DNA from 3 places in the Tatumella terrea genome. Region 2 is predicted to be linked to each of the others. Evidence: predicted binding sites of a transcription regulator. Region 2 holds the regulator's gene; each other region holds the start of a gene.

What was found. Region 2 encodes PurR, which represses purine synthesis genes. Its sites were predicted from a motif close to CANGCAAACGTTTGCNTG; they were not measured.
Region 1: a site for PurR is predicted at 3,505-3,522, ahead of glyA (serine hydroxymethyltransferase). Genes of this name have one in related genera too.
Region 3: a site for PurR is predicted at 2,758-2,775, ahead of guaB (IMP dehydrogenase). Genes of this name have one in related genera too.

The regions. Positions count from the first base shown of each region.
Region 1 is NZ_BAAAFX010000014.1:193,551-198,193, forward strand. Features, by position in the region: gene trmJ (tRNA (cytosine(32)/uridine(32)-2'-O)-methyltransferase TrmJ) at 1-652, opposite strand, end outside; gene suhB (inositol-1-monophosphatase) at 773-1,576, shown strand; gene glyA (serine hydroxymethyltransferase) at 2,138-3,391, opposite strand; gene hmpA (NO-inducible flavohemoprotein) at 3,718-4,643, shown strand, end outside.
Region 2 is NZ_BAAAFX010000006.1:278,573-283,215, reverse strand. Features, by position in the region: gene rnt (ribonuclease T) at 1-360, shown strand, start outside; gene ABD035_RS04335 (Grx4 family monothiol glutaredoxin) at 447-782, opposite strand; gene ABD035_RS04330 (C40 family peptidase) at 1,140-1,937, shown strand; gene cydH (cytochrome bd-I oxidase subunit CydH) at 2,056-2,145, opposite strand; gene purR (HTH-type transcriptional repressor PurR) at 2,415-3,440, shown strand; gene punR (DNA-binding transcriptional activator PunR) at 3,450-4,352, opposite strand; gene punC (purine nucleoside transporter PunC) at 4,458-4,643, shown strand, end outside.
Region 3 is NZ_BAAAFX010000014.1:167,971-172,613, forward strand. Features, by position in the region: gene guaA (glutamine-hydrolyzing GMP synthase) at 1-1,171, opposite strand, end outside; gene guaB (IMP dehydrogenase) at 1,241-2,707, opposite strand; gene xseA (exodeoxyribonuclease VII large subunit) at 2,867-4,258, shown strand.

The sequences.
Region 1 (4,643 bases), on a different contig from region 2:
TAAACAGACGACGCAGTTTACTCATGACCTGACCTGGCTGATCCTTACGAATAAAGCCACTGTTCAGCATCATCTTTTCCAGATGCACATAGAAACGTTCCAGGTCATCCACCAGCGGATACGGTGATTCCGCATACTGAGGAGCCGGCTCTGCGGCTTCCTGCGCCTGCAGCCAGGCCATACGCACTTCATAGGCAATCAGCTGCACGGCCATCGCCAGGTTCAGCGAGCTGTATTCCGGATTGGCCGGAATAGCCACATGGTAATGACACTTCTGTAATTCTTCGTTGGTCAGACCGACTCGCTCACGGCCGAACACCAGTGCCACCGGAGCCTGCTGACCTTCTTCCACGCTTTTTACACCACACTCCCTGGCATCGAGCATCGGCCACGGCAATGAACGGGAGCGCGCACTGGTACCAACCACCAGGCTGCATCCGGCAATGGCTTCATCCAGTGAGTCCACAATCGAAGCATTACCGATCAAATCGCTGGCCCCGGCAGCCAGGGAAATGGCCTGGGAATCCGGTTTAATTAACGGATTGACCAGATAGAGATTCGAAAGACCCATGGTTTTCATGGCGCGGGCAACGGAGCCCATATTCCCAGTGTGAGAAGTCTCGACCAGGACAATACGAATATTCTGCAACATAGATTGGAAGCCAGTGTAAAAATGTATAGGAGGATATTAACATAAAAAGAGACATTGTCTGAACACACTGCTATACTTCGAGCCGTTTTTTCGTTCTTTAACATCCAGTGGGAATAACTGATGCATCCGATGCTGAACATTGCCGTGCGCGCTGCGCGCAAGGCCGGTAATTTAATCGCCAAAAATTACGAAACCCCTGACGCGGTTGAAACCAGTCAGAAAGGCAGTAACGACTTTGTCACCAATGTTGACCGTGACGCGGAACGCCTGATTATTGAGGTAATTCGTAAATCTTACCCTCAGCACACCATCATCACCGAAGAAAGCGGTGAGCTGGCTGGCGAAGACAAGGATGTTCAATGGGTTATTGATCCACTGGATGGTACGACCAACTTCATCAAACGCTTCCCTCACTTTGCCGTGTCTATCGCCGTCCGCATTAAAGGCCGTACCGAAGTTGCCGTGGTCTATGACCCGATGCGCAATGAACTGTTCAGTGCCGCGCGCGGTCAGGGTGCACAGCTGAACGGTTACCGTTTACGCAGCAGCACTGCGCGTGATCTGGACGGGGCTATTCTGGCGACCGGTTTCCCGTTCAAAGCAAAACAACACTCCGTGCCTTTTATCAATGTCGTAAGCAAACTGTTTACTCAGTGTGCTGACTTCCGTCGTACCGGTTCTGCGGCACTGGATCTGGCCTATGTTGCCGCAGGCCGTACCGATGGTTATTTTGAAATCGGTCTGAAACCATGGGATTTTGCTGGCGGCGAACTGCTGGTCCGTGAAGCGGGCGGCCTGGTCACCGACTTTACCGGCGGTCATGGTTACCTGCAATCAGGCAACATCGTCGCCGGTAACCCGCGTGTTGTTCGCGCAATCCTGGCTTCTATGCGTGATGAATTAAGCGAAGCGTTAAAACGCTAAGCTCCCCTCCCCGGGCCGCCGCGCCCGGGGAGTATTCCGTCAGATTTCCGCAGTGCTCTTCAGCTATTGCATTTTTTACAGGCATCGGCCTCCCCGCCGGGTTATTCCTTTACTGCCTCAGGCATTCCTTATCCCCGGGTTTTCGTCCCTGACAGAGTCCCTCTCCCCTGTACCGCGGTGACAATCACCCGAGTCACACTCAGACAAAAAAGCCGGCAGACAAAATGCCTGCAATGCGGCGCCCCTGAATTTCCACCCAAGGCGTGCAGGAATAACCGGTGACCGATCACAGTAAAACCGCTCTGTTATTTCAGCATTCTGCAGGAAAGTCAGCGGAATACAATGGACAGGCGTCACTTCACAAGAGTGTGTCGTCGGAGATAGCAGAGGGTCGGATCATCAGGATATTCTGAGATACCGGCGTCAGTGCAGGTATATGGCAGGCAGGATTGGCAGAGACAACGCCATCATGCTTCACTGAATACGGCGGTATGGAAGCAGAAAGGCGACCTCAGGCCGCCTTTCTCTGTTCAGACGCCGGTCAGACCGGCGTTAGTCGTCTCAGGCATAAACCGGCAGACGGGCACAGATTTCCAGCACTTTACCTTTCACGCGCTCGATAGTGGCTTCATCGTTGATATTGTCCAGAATATCAGCAATCCAGCCAGCCAGTTCACGCACGTCCGCTTCGTTGAAACCACGACGGGTCACTGAAGGGGTACCGATACGAATACCGGAAGTGACAAACGGGCTCTTCGGATCGTTAGGAACGCTGTTTTTGTTAACCGTGATGTTGGCACGGCCCAGCGCTGCATCGGCCTCTTTACCGGTCAGATTTTTGTCGACCAGGTCCAGCAGGAACAGGTGGTTGTGAGTGCCACCGGAAACGATGTTGTAGCCTCGGGCCAGCAGGACTTCGACCATCGCTTTCGCATTAACAGCGACCTGCTGCTGATAGGCTTTAAATTCCGGCTCCATCGCTTCTTTCAGCGCGACCGCTTTACCCGCGATCACATGCATCAGAGGGCCACCCTGACCACCAGGGAACACTGCTGAGTTCAGTTTCTTATACAGATCTTCATCACCGCCTTTCGCCAGGATCAGTCCGCCACGCGGGCCTGCCAGGGTTTTATGGGTAGTGGTGGTGACGATATGTGCATGAGGCACCGGGTTCGGATAAACATCCGCAGCCACCAGGCCCGCGACGTGAGCCATATCGACAAACAGCCATGCACCAATGCTGTCTGCAATTTCGCGCATTTTTGCCCAGTCACAGACACCGGAATACGCAGAGAAACCGCCGACAATCATTTTAGGCTTATGCGTTTTGGCCAGTTCAGCCAGCTCTTCATAGTCTATCTTGCCGCTGTCATCGATACCGTAAGGGACAACGTTATAGAGTTTACCGGACAGGTTTACCGGAGAGCCGTGTGTCAGGTGACCACCGTGCGCCAGGTTCATCCCCAGAATGGTATCACCCGGCTGCAGCAGTGCGGTGTAAACAGCAAAGTTAGCCTGTGAGCCACTGTGTGGCTGAACGTTAGCGTAATCTGCACCAAACAGCTCTTTAGCACGATCGATCGCTAACTGCTCTACGATATCGACGTATTCACATCCGCCGTAATAACGCTTACCAGGATACCCTTCTGCGTATTTGTTGGTTAGCTGTGAACCCTGAGCCTGCATTACGCGTGGGCTGGTGTAGTTTTCTGAAGCAATTAATTCAATGTGCTCTTCCTGACGCACTTTCTCCTGCTCCATCGCCTCCCACAGTGGGGCATCATAATCGGCTATGTTCATCTCTCGCTTTAACATCCGCATCTCCTGACTCAGCTAACTTAAAAACGGCAATTTAACACCCATCGGCGGGTAACGGCCCACAGTGTAAACTCTTTTCCGGGAGGACGGTAGCCGGAATACACTCTTTTTACGCAAACGATTGGCACACCGACAGCATGCGGGTTACCTGCTGAAATGAAAGTGCTTTTTTAACTGATATTTTTTCATCTGCGACCACGATTTATTTCATATTGCAGGAAGGAATAACGATAAAAAACAAATACCCCTGTTTACTTTACGGGTAACGGGTAATAACATGTATTTTAAATACATGTTATTACAACCCCGCGAAGGAACACCCCATGCTTGATGCGAAAACTATTGCACTGGTCAGAGAAACCCTCCCCGCCATCGCGGCCGCCGGCCCGGCGGTCACACAGCATTTCTATCAGCGTATGCTGAGCCATAACCCGGAACTGAAAGATATCTTCAATATGAGCAACCAGGCCAGCGGCCGTCAGCCGGAAGCCTTGTTTAAAGCACTTTGCGCTTACGGCAGTCATCTGGATACCCCGGAAGCCCTGCTCCCTGCCGTCGAAAAAATTGCCCAAAAACATGTCAGTCTGTCGATTCAGCCGGAACAATATGCCATTGTCGGGGAACATTTACTGGGTACGATCCGGGAGCTGCTGGATCCTGGCAACGAGGTTCTGGCGGCCTGGGCGAAAGCCTACGGTGTCCTGGCAGATATCTTTATCAACCGTGAAGAGCAGATTTACGCACAGCATGAACAGCTGTCCGGCGGCTGGCGCGGAACCCGCGATTTTGTCATCAGTGAGATTAAGCAGGAAAGCGAGGTGATTAAGAGTTTCGTACTGACCCCGGCAGACGGGCAGCCCGTTTCAGAGTTTACCGCCGGGCAATTTGTCGCGCTGTATCTTAAACCGGAAGGATTTACCCACCGCCAGATCCGGCAGTATTCACTGACCCGAAACCCGGACGGTAAGAGCTATCGCATCGCCGTCCGTCGCCAGCCGCAAGGACAGGTCTCAGAATGGTTACATCGTCAGGCAAAATGCGGTGACCGGGTGTCACTTTCGGCACCGTCCGGCGATTTCCAGCTGGACAGTTCGCTGTTTCCGGCACCGATCACTCTCATTTCTGCGGGGTCCGGACAGACACCGTTGCTGGCCATGCTGCATGCGCTGGCGAAACACCAGTATCCGGCGCGGGTTAACTGGTGGCATGCCGCACACAATCGTGCAGAACATGCATTCGGTGAAGAAGT
Region 2 (4,643 bases):
AAAGGTATGAAAGACAGCGACTGTGCCCGGGCCGTGATCGTTGCGCATAATGCCAATTTTGACCACAGCTTTGTGATGGCCGCAGCACAACGCAGTCACCTGAAACGTAACCCTTTCCACCCTTTTGCGACCTTTGATACTGCAGCGCTCAGCGGACTGGTGCTTGGCCAGACCGTACTGGCGAAAGCCTGTAAGGCGGCAGGCATGGAATTTGACAGCCACCAGGCGCATTCAGCCCTGTACGATACACAGCAAACGGCCACCCTGTTCTGTGAACTGGTGAACCGCTGGAAGCGTTTAGGTGGCTGGCCACTGCCTGTCGCCACCGACGGGAATGAGACCGGCGCTGAACCGGTATAAGCGTTATCTTATGCCCTGTCCGGCTATGCCAGGACAAAAAAATGCCCGCAGTCATTGCGGGCATCTGAAACGGGGGAAACGTCAGTTTATTCCGCGGCAGGATATTTTTCTGCCGTTTCTTTGATCAGCTGCTGTAATTCACCACGCTGATACATTTCCATAATAATATCGCAGCCACCGACCAGCTCGCCGTCTACCCATAATTGCGGAAACGTCGGCCAGTTGGCATATTTCGGCAGTTCTGCACGAATGTCCGGGTTCTGCAGTATATCCACGTAAGCAAAACGCTGACCACACGCAGAAAGTGCCTGTACCGCCTGGGCCGAAAAACCACAGCTTGGCAGCTTAGGGGAACCTTTCATGTACAGAAGGATCGGGTTTTCTGAAATCTGAGTCTGAATTTTTTCTAACGTGCTCATCATACTTCCTTTGCAACAAAACGACATGTCTGCCCATTGTAAGCGATAACGGCGGATTAATAAAAACGACATTTTATGACGATAACGTTTACATAGTGACTTAAGCACAAGCCGTTAAATGGCCCTTCTGTGACAGCGGTCACGTCTCAGAGGGGGGATTTACGGTAAAACAGATGCGTTAATTGCCTGTTTGCGCTCAATTTTCCGGCAAAAAACTTCTCGTAACAGATTCCGGAAAAAAGACCTTAACATTTGATAAATACCTGGATTAGAATGCATTTGGGGCTGGCTGAAAGGTCAGATGTTATTTTTTAAATATGTTCTCTCTTTCCGGGACATTTAACCTGTAACCTGACAACTATGCGTTTACTTATCACGCTTTTTATTCTTGCTGTTGCACAGCTGTTTTTTAACGTCGCCGAAGCTGCGCCACGTTCTGCTATTAATGTCTCTCATCATAAAGCGACACGGAAAAATGTTACCGAAGATATGCGAAGAAAGCGCAGACCGGTGAAAGCCACCAGCTCACGGCATAAAACGCGTCAGCCCCTTAGCCACCGTGTAAAAGCCTTAGCCAGCCATCGCAAACTCAGAGAACATCCTGCCCGTGAAGAGCAACACCGCACCGCAGAACATCACCGTATTGAAAAGAAAGTTTACGGACGTCATCGCCCCGTTGCCCGTAAATCGAACGCCCGCCCGTCAGAGAAACTGACCGCTATTCGTATGAGCAGTACGCACCGCATGCGTTATCAGAAAGCCCGTCAAACCGCCATGGTTAAACTGATGGACCAGCTAGGTAAACCCTATCAGTGGGGAGGCTCTTCGCCCCATACCGGTTTCGATTGCAGCGGACTGGTCTATTACGCCTATAAAGATTTGGTGAATTACCGGATCCCGCGTACCGCTAACGAAATGTTCCACCTGCGCGATGCCGCGCCGATCAAACGTAATCAGTTAGAAAAAGGCGACCTGGTGTTCTTCCATATTCATGGCCGTGAAAAGGCCGACCATGTCGGTGTCTACCTGGGTAACGGTAAATTTATTCAGTCCCCGCGTACCGGCAAAGACATACAGATCAGTGCCCTGAGCAACGAATACTGGCAGAGCCACTACATTGGTGCCCGCCGCGTGATGACCCCGACGACGGTACGCTAATTCAGCACCGGTTACCGGTCCTTCCGACAGAGGAAGCATAAAAAAGCCTGAACACTGTTCAGGCTTTTTTATTTACCGTCGCGGGACAGAAATACCCTCCCGGGGCCGGATGCATCCGTTAATGCATAATTGCAGTAAAACTGAATGCACAAATCATCAGTAATGCGACAACCGTGGTGGTCAGTGCCAGTTTAAGATCAGTATCCATTCGCTCCCCCTTATAAGCACAACAATTGTGTGGACATTATTATAATTACCATACTGTTGCGCAAAAATCTCGTTTTATTGGCGTGACCTTGCTAGAATTGCCGCCCTTCGTTGCGCAACGATGATGCGTGCTGAAATTTCGAGCGCGATTATCGTCCCGTCACAGGTCAATCGTCCCCCCTACATTACGAACGATTGCCTGAGTTCGGGCAAACGCAAACGATTAACTCGGCCAGCACAGAATAATGATAAACCCGGAGTAAGTATTGAATGGCAACTATTAAAGATGTGGCGAAACGCGCAGGGGTTTCCACCACTACCGTTTCACATGTCATTAATCAGACCCGCTTTGTTGCGGAAGACACCTGCAAGGCTGTCCGGGAGGCAATTAATGAATTGCATTATTCCCCGAGTGCCGTCGCCAGAAGTCTTAAAGTGAATAACACCCGGACCATAGGACTGCTGTCGACGTCCCTGGAAGCCCCCTATTTTGCAGAGATCATCGAAGTTATCGAGAAAAAATGTTTCGAGAACGGTTATACCCTGATCCTCGGAAATGCCGATAATGATCTGAAAAAACAGCGTGCTTACCTGTCGATGATGGCCCAGAAACGGGTGGATGGTCTGCTGGTGATGTGTGCGGAGTATCCGCAGGACTTACTGGATATGCTGGAACAGAGCCGCAATATTCCGATGGTGGTCATGGACTGGGGCGTTTCCCGCGGGGATTTTACCGATACCATTCTGGACAACGCTTTCCAGGGCGGATATATGGCCGGACGCTATCTGATCGAACGGGGTCACCGTGATATCGGCTGTATCCCGGGGCAGATGGAACGCAACACCGGAGGCGGACGCCTGTCTGGCTTCCTGAAAGCATTACAGGAAGCCGGTATCACCCTGCGTGACGAATGGCTGGTACAGGGCGATTTTGAACCGGAGTCCGGCTATCAGGCCATGCAGCAGCTGCTTGCGCAACCCCAACTGCCGACCGCGGTGTTCTGCGGCGGCGATATTATGGCGATGGGTGCCATCTGTGCTGCCGATGAACAGGGATTACGCGTCCCGCAGGATATATCGATCATCGGCTATGATAACGTGCGCAATTCACGTTACTTCACCCCGGCGCTGACCACTATCCATCAGCCGAAAAGTGAACTGGGTGAAAAGGCACTGGATATGTTGCTGGACCGCATCGTCAATAAACGCGAGGAGCCTCAGACCATTGAGGTCAATCCACGGCTGATTGAGCGCCGTTCGGTGACGGATGGGCCTTTTGTCGATTATCGTCGCTAAGCGCCACGTTTATTCCCTCAGCCACTCCTGATTCAGTGTGTCAGTATCCCCGAGGTAGTCGAGGATCCAGCGTAAGGCCGGTGAGCTACGTTCCCCGGCCCAACTGACGCAACAGGGGCTTTCCGGAAACGGGGCGGGTAACTGTAATTCTCTGGCCTCGCCGTGGGATAACAGCGGCCTGGCCAGATGGCCCGGCACCATGGCGACACACAACCCAGCCCTGACGCAGTCGAGACCGGTTTGCCAGTCCGGCACCGGCATACGTCGCTGATTATCCAGTGACCAGGTGATACGTCGGGGTAAGGCCCTGGACGTATCTTCCAGCATCAGTGAGGGCCAGGCGCGCAATTTCTCTTCTCCCGGCGGCCCCCCTGTCGCCAGAGGGTGATCGGCACTGACAATACAACGCCAGTTCAGGTGCCCCATATCCCGGAAGTCAAACCGCCCGGTCACCGGCACGGCACGGGTTGCACCAATAGCCATATCCACCCTGCCATCGGCCAGCGCATCCCATACACCATTAAACACTTCTTCACTGATGTGCAATTCAATATCCGGAAAATGGCGATAAAAGTCAGTCACCAGTTGCTGCATACGTTGCGGTTTAACAATCCTGTCCACGGCGATACTGACCTGTCCACGCCAGCCGTTCGCCAGTTGCTGACACTGACGACGGGTAGATTGCATTTTTTTGATAACCCCCCGGCTTTCACGGATAAAATGTTCCCCGGCCGGGGTGAGGATCACATCCCGGTGATGGCGCTCAAATAAGGGAACCGCCAGCCATTCCTCAAGCTGCCTCACCGTGTAGCTAATGGCCGACGGCACGCGATGCAGCTCTCTTGCCGCCGCACTGAAGCTACCATTCCTTGATACCGCATCCACCACTTCAAGTGCATATTCAGACCACATAATGACCTTTCAAAATTTTTAAACGTTAATCGCAAATATTACCGATTCACAACAGGCAATGCACCCTTTTACACTTTGCCCGAAATTTTTATTAGAGGAGATGTCATGAGGCATCCGGTGTTATTTTTAATTTATCTGGCATTACTCAGTATGCTGGGCTTTCTGGCCACAGACATGTATTTACCGGCCTTTGGTGCAATGAAACAGGACCTGGGTACCAGTGCCGGGGTGATCAGCGCCAGCCTGAGCCTGTTTCTGGCCGGTTTCGCCTGCGGCCAGTTACTGTGGGGG
Region 3 (4,643 bases), on a different contig from region 2:
CCAGACCAATTTTACGCACTTCGTCTTTAAACAATTCTTTCAGCGGCTCCACCAGCCCCATCTTCATCTCTTTCGGTAAACCGCCCACATTGTGGTGTGATTTAATCACGTGCGCTTTACCGGTCGCGGATGCCGCAGATTCGATAACATCCGGATAGATAGTGCCCTGGGCCAGCCATTTCACGTTATCCAGTTTCAGTGCTTCTTCGTCGAAGACTTCAACAAAGACGCGACCGATGGTTTTACGTTTGGCTTCAGGCTCATCGATGCCTGCCAGCGCGTCCAGGAAGCGGTTTTCTGCAGGCACATGCACGATATTCAGACCGAAACGATCACCGAACATCTCCATCACCTGCTCTGCTTCATTCAGACGCAGCAGACCGTTATCCACAAACACACAGGTCAGGCGTGAACCGATAGCACGGTGCAGAAGCAGCGCCGTCACTGAGGAATCCACCCCACCGGATAATCCCAGAATCACCTGATCATCACCGACCTGCTCGCTCAGACGGGCAACCGCGTCATCGATAATTTTCGCCGGCGTCCACAAGGCTTCACACTGACAGATATCGATGATAAAGCGTTGTAACAGCGCCATCCCCTGACGGGTATGTGTCACTTCCGGGTGGAACTGTACGCCGTAGAAACGCTTCTCTTCGTTCGCCATAATGGCAAACGGGCAGGTTTCCGTACTGGCAACGGTGACAAAATCATCAGGGATAGCCGTGACTTTGTCGCCGTGGCTCATCCAGACATCCAGCAGGGGCTGTCCGGCCGCATTCAGAGTATCCTGAATACCTTTCACCAGTGCGCTGTCTGTTTTAATTTCGACCTGAGCAAAACCGAATTCACGCTCTGAAGAGCCCTGAACTTTACCCCCCAGCTGCATTGCCATGGTCTGCATACCATAACAAACACCCAGTACAGGAACGCCGGCGGTAAAGACATATTCAGGGGCACGCGGGCTGTTTTCTTCGGTGGTGCTTTCCGGGCCGCCGGAAAGAATAATGCCGTTTGGATTAAACTGGCGGATCTGCTCTTCGGTAACATCCCAGGCCCACAGTTCACAGTATACGCCCAGTTCACGGACACGACGTGCCACCAGCTGCGTGTACTGAGACCCGAAATCGAGGATCAGAATACGATGTTTATGAATATTTTCCGTCGTCATTACAGTTTTCCAGGCAATAAATTTACTTAAAACGCCCGGCATGACCGGGCGATGAGGATAAGAAAGAGATTAAGAGCCTGTACGGTAGTTAGGCGCTTCTTTGGTGATGGTTACATCATGAACGTGGCTTTCAGAGATACCCGCGCCGCTGATACGAACAAATTCAGCTTTGGTACGCAGGTCATCAATCGTCTGACAACCGGTCAGACCCATACATGAACGCAGTCCGCCCATCTGCTGATGGATGATCTCTTTCATACGGCCTTTGTAAGCCACCCGACCTTCAATACCTTCCGGGACCAGTTTGTCCGCCGCGTTATCAGTCTGGAAGTAACGGTCAGAAGAACCTTTAGACATGGCACCCAGTGAGCCCATACCACGGTAAGATTTGAATGAACGTCCCTGGTAGAGTTCAATCTCACCCGGAGACTCTTCTGTCCCGGCCAGCATTGACCCCACCATCACGCAGGAAGCTCCTGCGGCAATCGCTTTAGCGATATCACCGGAGAAACGGATACCACCGTCGGCAATGACAGGAATACCGGTTCCTTCCAGGGCGTCGACAGCGTCTGCCACGGCTGAAATCTGAGGAACACCGACACCGGTCACAATACGGGTGGTACAGATTGACCCCGGGCCGATACCTACTTTAACTGCGCTCACGCCTGCGTCAGCCAGCGCTTTCGCACCGTTAGCTGTCGCGACGTTACCGCCAATAATTTCCAGGTCAGGATATTTCGCACGGGTTTCACGGATACGTTGCAGAACCCCTTCAGAGTGACCGTGAGAGGAGTCGATCAGCAGAACATCAACACCTGCAGCCACCAGCGCATCTACACGCTCTTCGTTACCGGCACCGGCACCGACAGCTGCACCGACACGCAAACGCCCCTGTGCATCTTTACAGGCGTTAGGTTTACGTTCAGCTTTCTGGAAGTCTTTTACGGTGATCATGCCTTTCAGATGGAATGCAGCATCCACCACCAGCGCTTTCTCGATACGCTTTTCATGCATCTTCTGCAGAACGACTTCGCGGGATTCACCTTCTTTCACGGTGACCAGGCGCTCTTTCGGCGTCATCACTGCAGAAACAGGCTGGTTCAGGTCAGTCACGAAACGAACATCACGGCCGGTAATAATCCCGACCAGTTCATTTTCGGCGTTCACCACCGGATAGCCGGCGAAACCGTTGATTTCGGTCAGGCGCTTAACGTCCAGCAGTGAAGTCGTCGGCAGTACGGTCTGAGGTTCAGTCACCACACCACTTTCATACTTTTTCACTTTACGAACTTCGTCGGCCTGACGATCGATAGGCATGTTTTTATGAATAAAGCCGAGACCACCTTCCTGTGCCAGCGCAATCGCCAGACGGGCTTCGGTGACGGTGTCCATTGCTGCGGAAACCATCGGAATGTTTAAACGTATATTTTTAGTCAGTTTTGTACCGAGTTCTGCGGTGTTCGGCAGGACGGTAGAGTGAGCAGGAACGAGTAAAACATCGTCAAATGTGAGGGCTTCTTTAATGATTCGTAGCATAGCAATATCTCGACCTGGAAGTGATAAAATATTGCCGCGGCATTATACAGGGGGGAACCGTTTGCCTCCAGCTTTTTTTATAAAAAACTCTTGATACTTCATTCAGGCAATGTAGTATCGGCTAATTAACCCGCTGATTTATTATTTGATCTTCATCACATGTTGAATGACGAAAACACCAAAATTTTCTCAGTCAGTCGCCTGAATGCGACCGTCCGCCGGTTGCTGGAACATGAGATGGGTCGTGTCTGGCTGACTGCCGAAATATCTAACTTTACCCGGCCGGCTTCGGGACATTGGTACTTTACCCTGAAAGACGATAACGCTCAGGTGCGCAGTGCCATGTTCCGTAACAGTAATCAGCGGGTCAGCTTTCGGCCGCAAAATGGTCAGCAGGTGCTGGTACGCGCCACAGTAACCTTATATGACCCGCGGGGTGATTATCAGCTGATCGTCGAAAGTATGCAGCCTGCCGGTGAAGGGCTTCTTCAGCAGCAATTTCTTGAGCTGAAAACCCGGCTGGATACTGAAGGCCTGTTTGCCACACAGCATAAACAGCCACTCCCCTCGCCTGCGGGTCAGATCGGGGTCATTACCTCTGCCAGCGGCGCGGCTCTGCATGATATTTTACAGGTGTTACGCCGCAGGGACCCTTCTTTACCGGTGGTCATCTACCCTACCGCCGTGCAGGGTAACGAAGCGGCTTCCGGGATCGTCCGGGCTATTGAGCTGGCTAACCAGCGCCGGGAATGTGATGTCCTGATTGTCGGTCGTGGGGGCGGCTCTCTGGAAGATCTGTGGTGTTTTAACGATGAACGTGTTGCCAGAGCTGTTTTTGCCAGTAAAATCCCGGTCGTAAGTGCAGTGGGTCATGAAACCGACGTCACCATCTGTGATTTTGTGGCTGACCTGCGCGCACCAACCCCGTCTGCTGCCGCCGAACTGGTCAGCCGTAACCAGACCGAACTCCTGCGTCAGTTGCTGTCACAGCAACAGCAAATGGAAATGGCGATGGATTACTATCTGGCACGCCGTCAGCAAAACTTCAGCCAGCTCGGACACCGGCTTAACCAGCAGCATCCGCAATTACGCCTTTCACGCCAGCAAACGCTGTTATTACAGCAGCAGCGTCAGCTACAGTCGGCCATGCAGCAACAGTTGCAGCAGCATAGCCAGCATTTTGAACAGCTCTCACAACGTCTACAGCGCCGTCAGCCACAGCCGCTGATCTATCAGGGGTCGCGGCAACTGAGCGAAGCCCGTTATCGCTTGCAACAGGCACTGGAAAAGAAACTCAGTGGCACCCGGCAGCGCTTCGGGACCCTGGCCGTACAGCTGGAAAGTGCCAGTCCGCTGGCAACACTGGCGCGCGGGTTTAGTGTGACGACCGCAAGTAACGGGGATGTCATCAAAGAAACCCGTCAGGTACAGACGGGAGAGACCCTGCGAACACGCCTGAATGATGGCTGGGTGGAAAGTGAAATCACGGCGATTACCCCCCAAAAAGCGGCCAGGCGTCCGCGTAAACCCCGCGTCCCTTCCGCAGAGTGATCTTACCCATACTGAAAACCACGACCGGGGCCCCGTCTGCCGGCAGAAACGGCTCTTTGCTTTTCTGTATGAAACCGGGGATCAGCGAGCCCGGTATGTTATCAGGCGCGTTGCAAACCCTTTTTATCTTTAAGGCCTCCTGTCACGCAGCACGCATTTCGCCAGCCTGACAATTGCGCTTCTCACAACCAAAACGAATGAAACGGCCTTGCGTAGAGATTCCGGTACGCACGGATGAATGAATCGTGTTTCGGTCCTGTGCCGCTGCCTTACGGCACAGAAGTGAACCATCGCAGCTATTGACCGGTCATACCACTTATCAAATCCGAAACCGGATGATAAGGCCTTGCGTAGAGATTCCGGTACAGGGCCGTCCGGGATTACC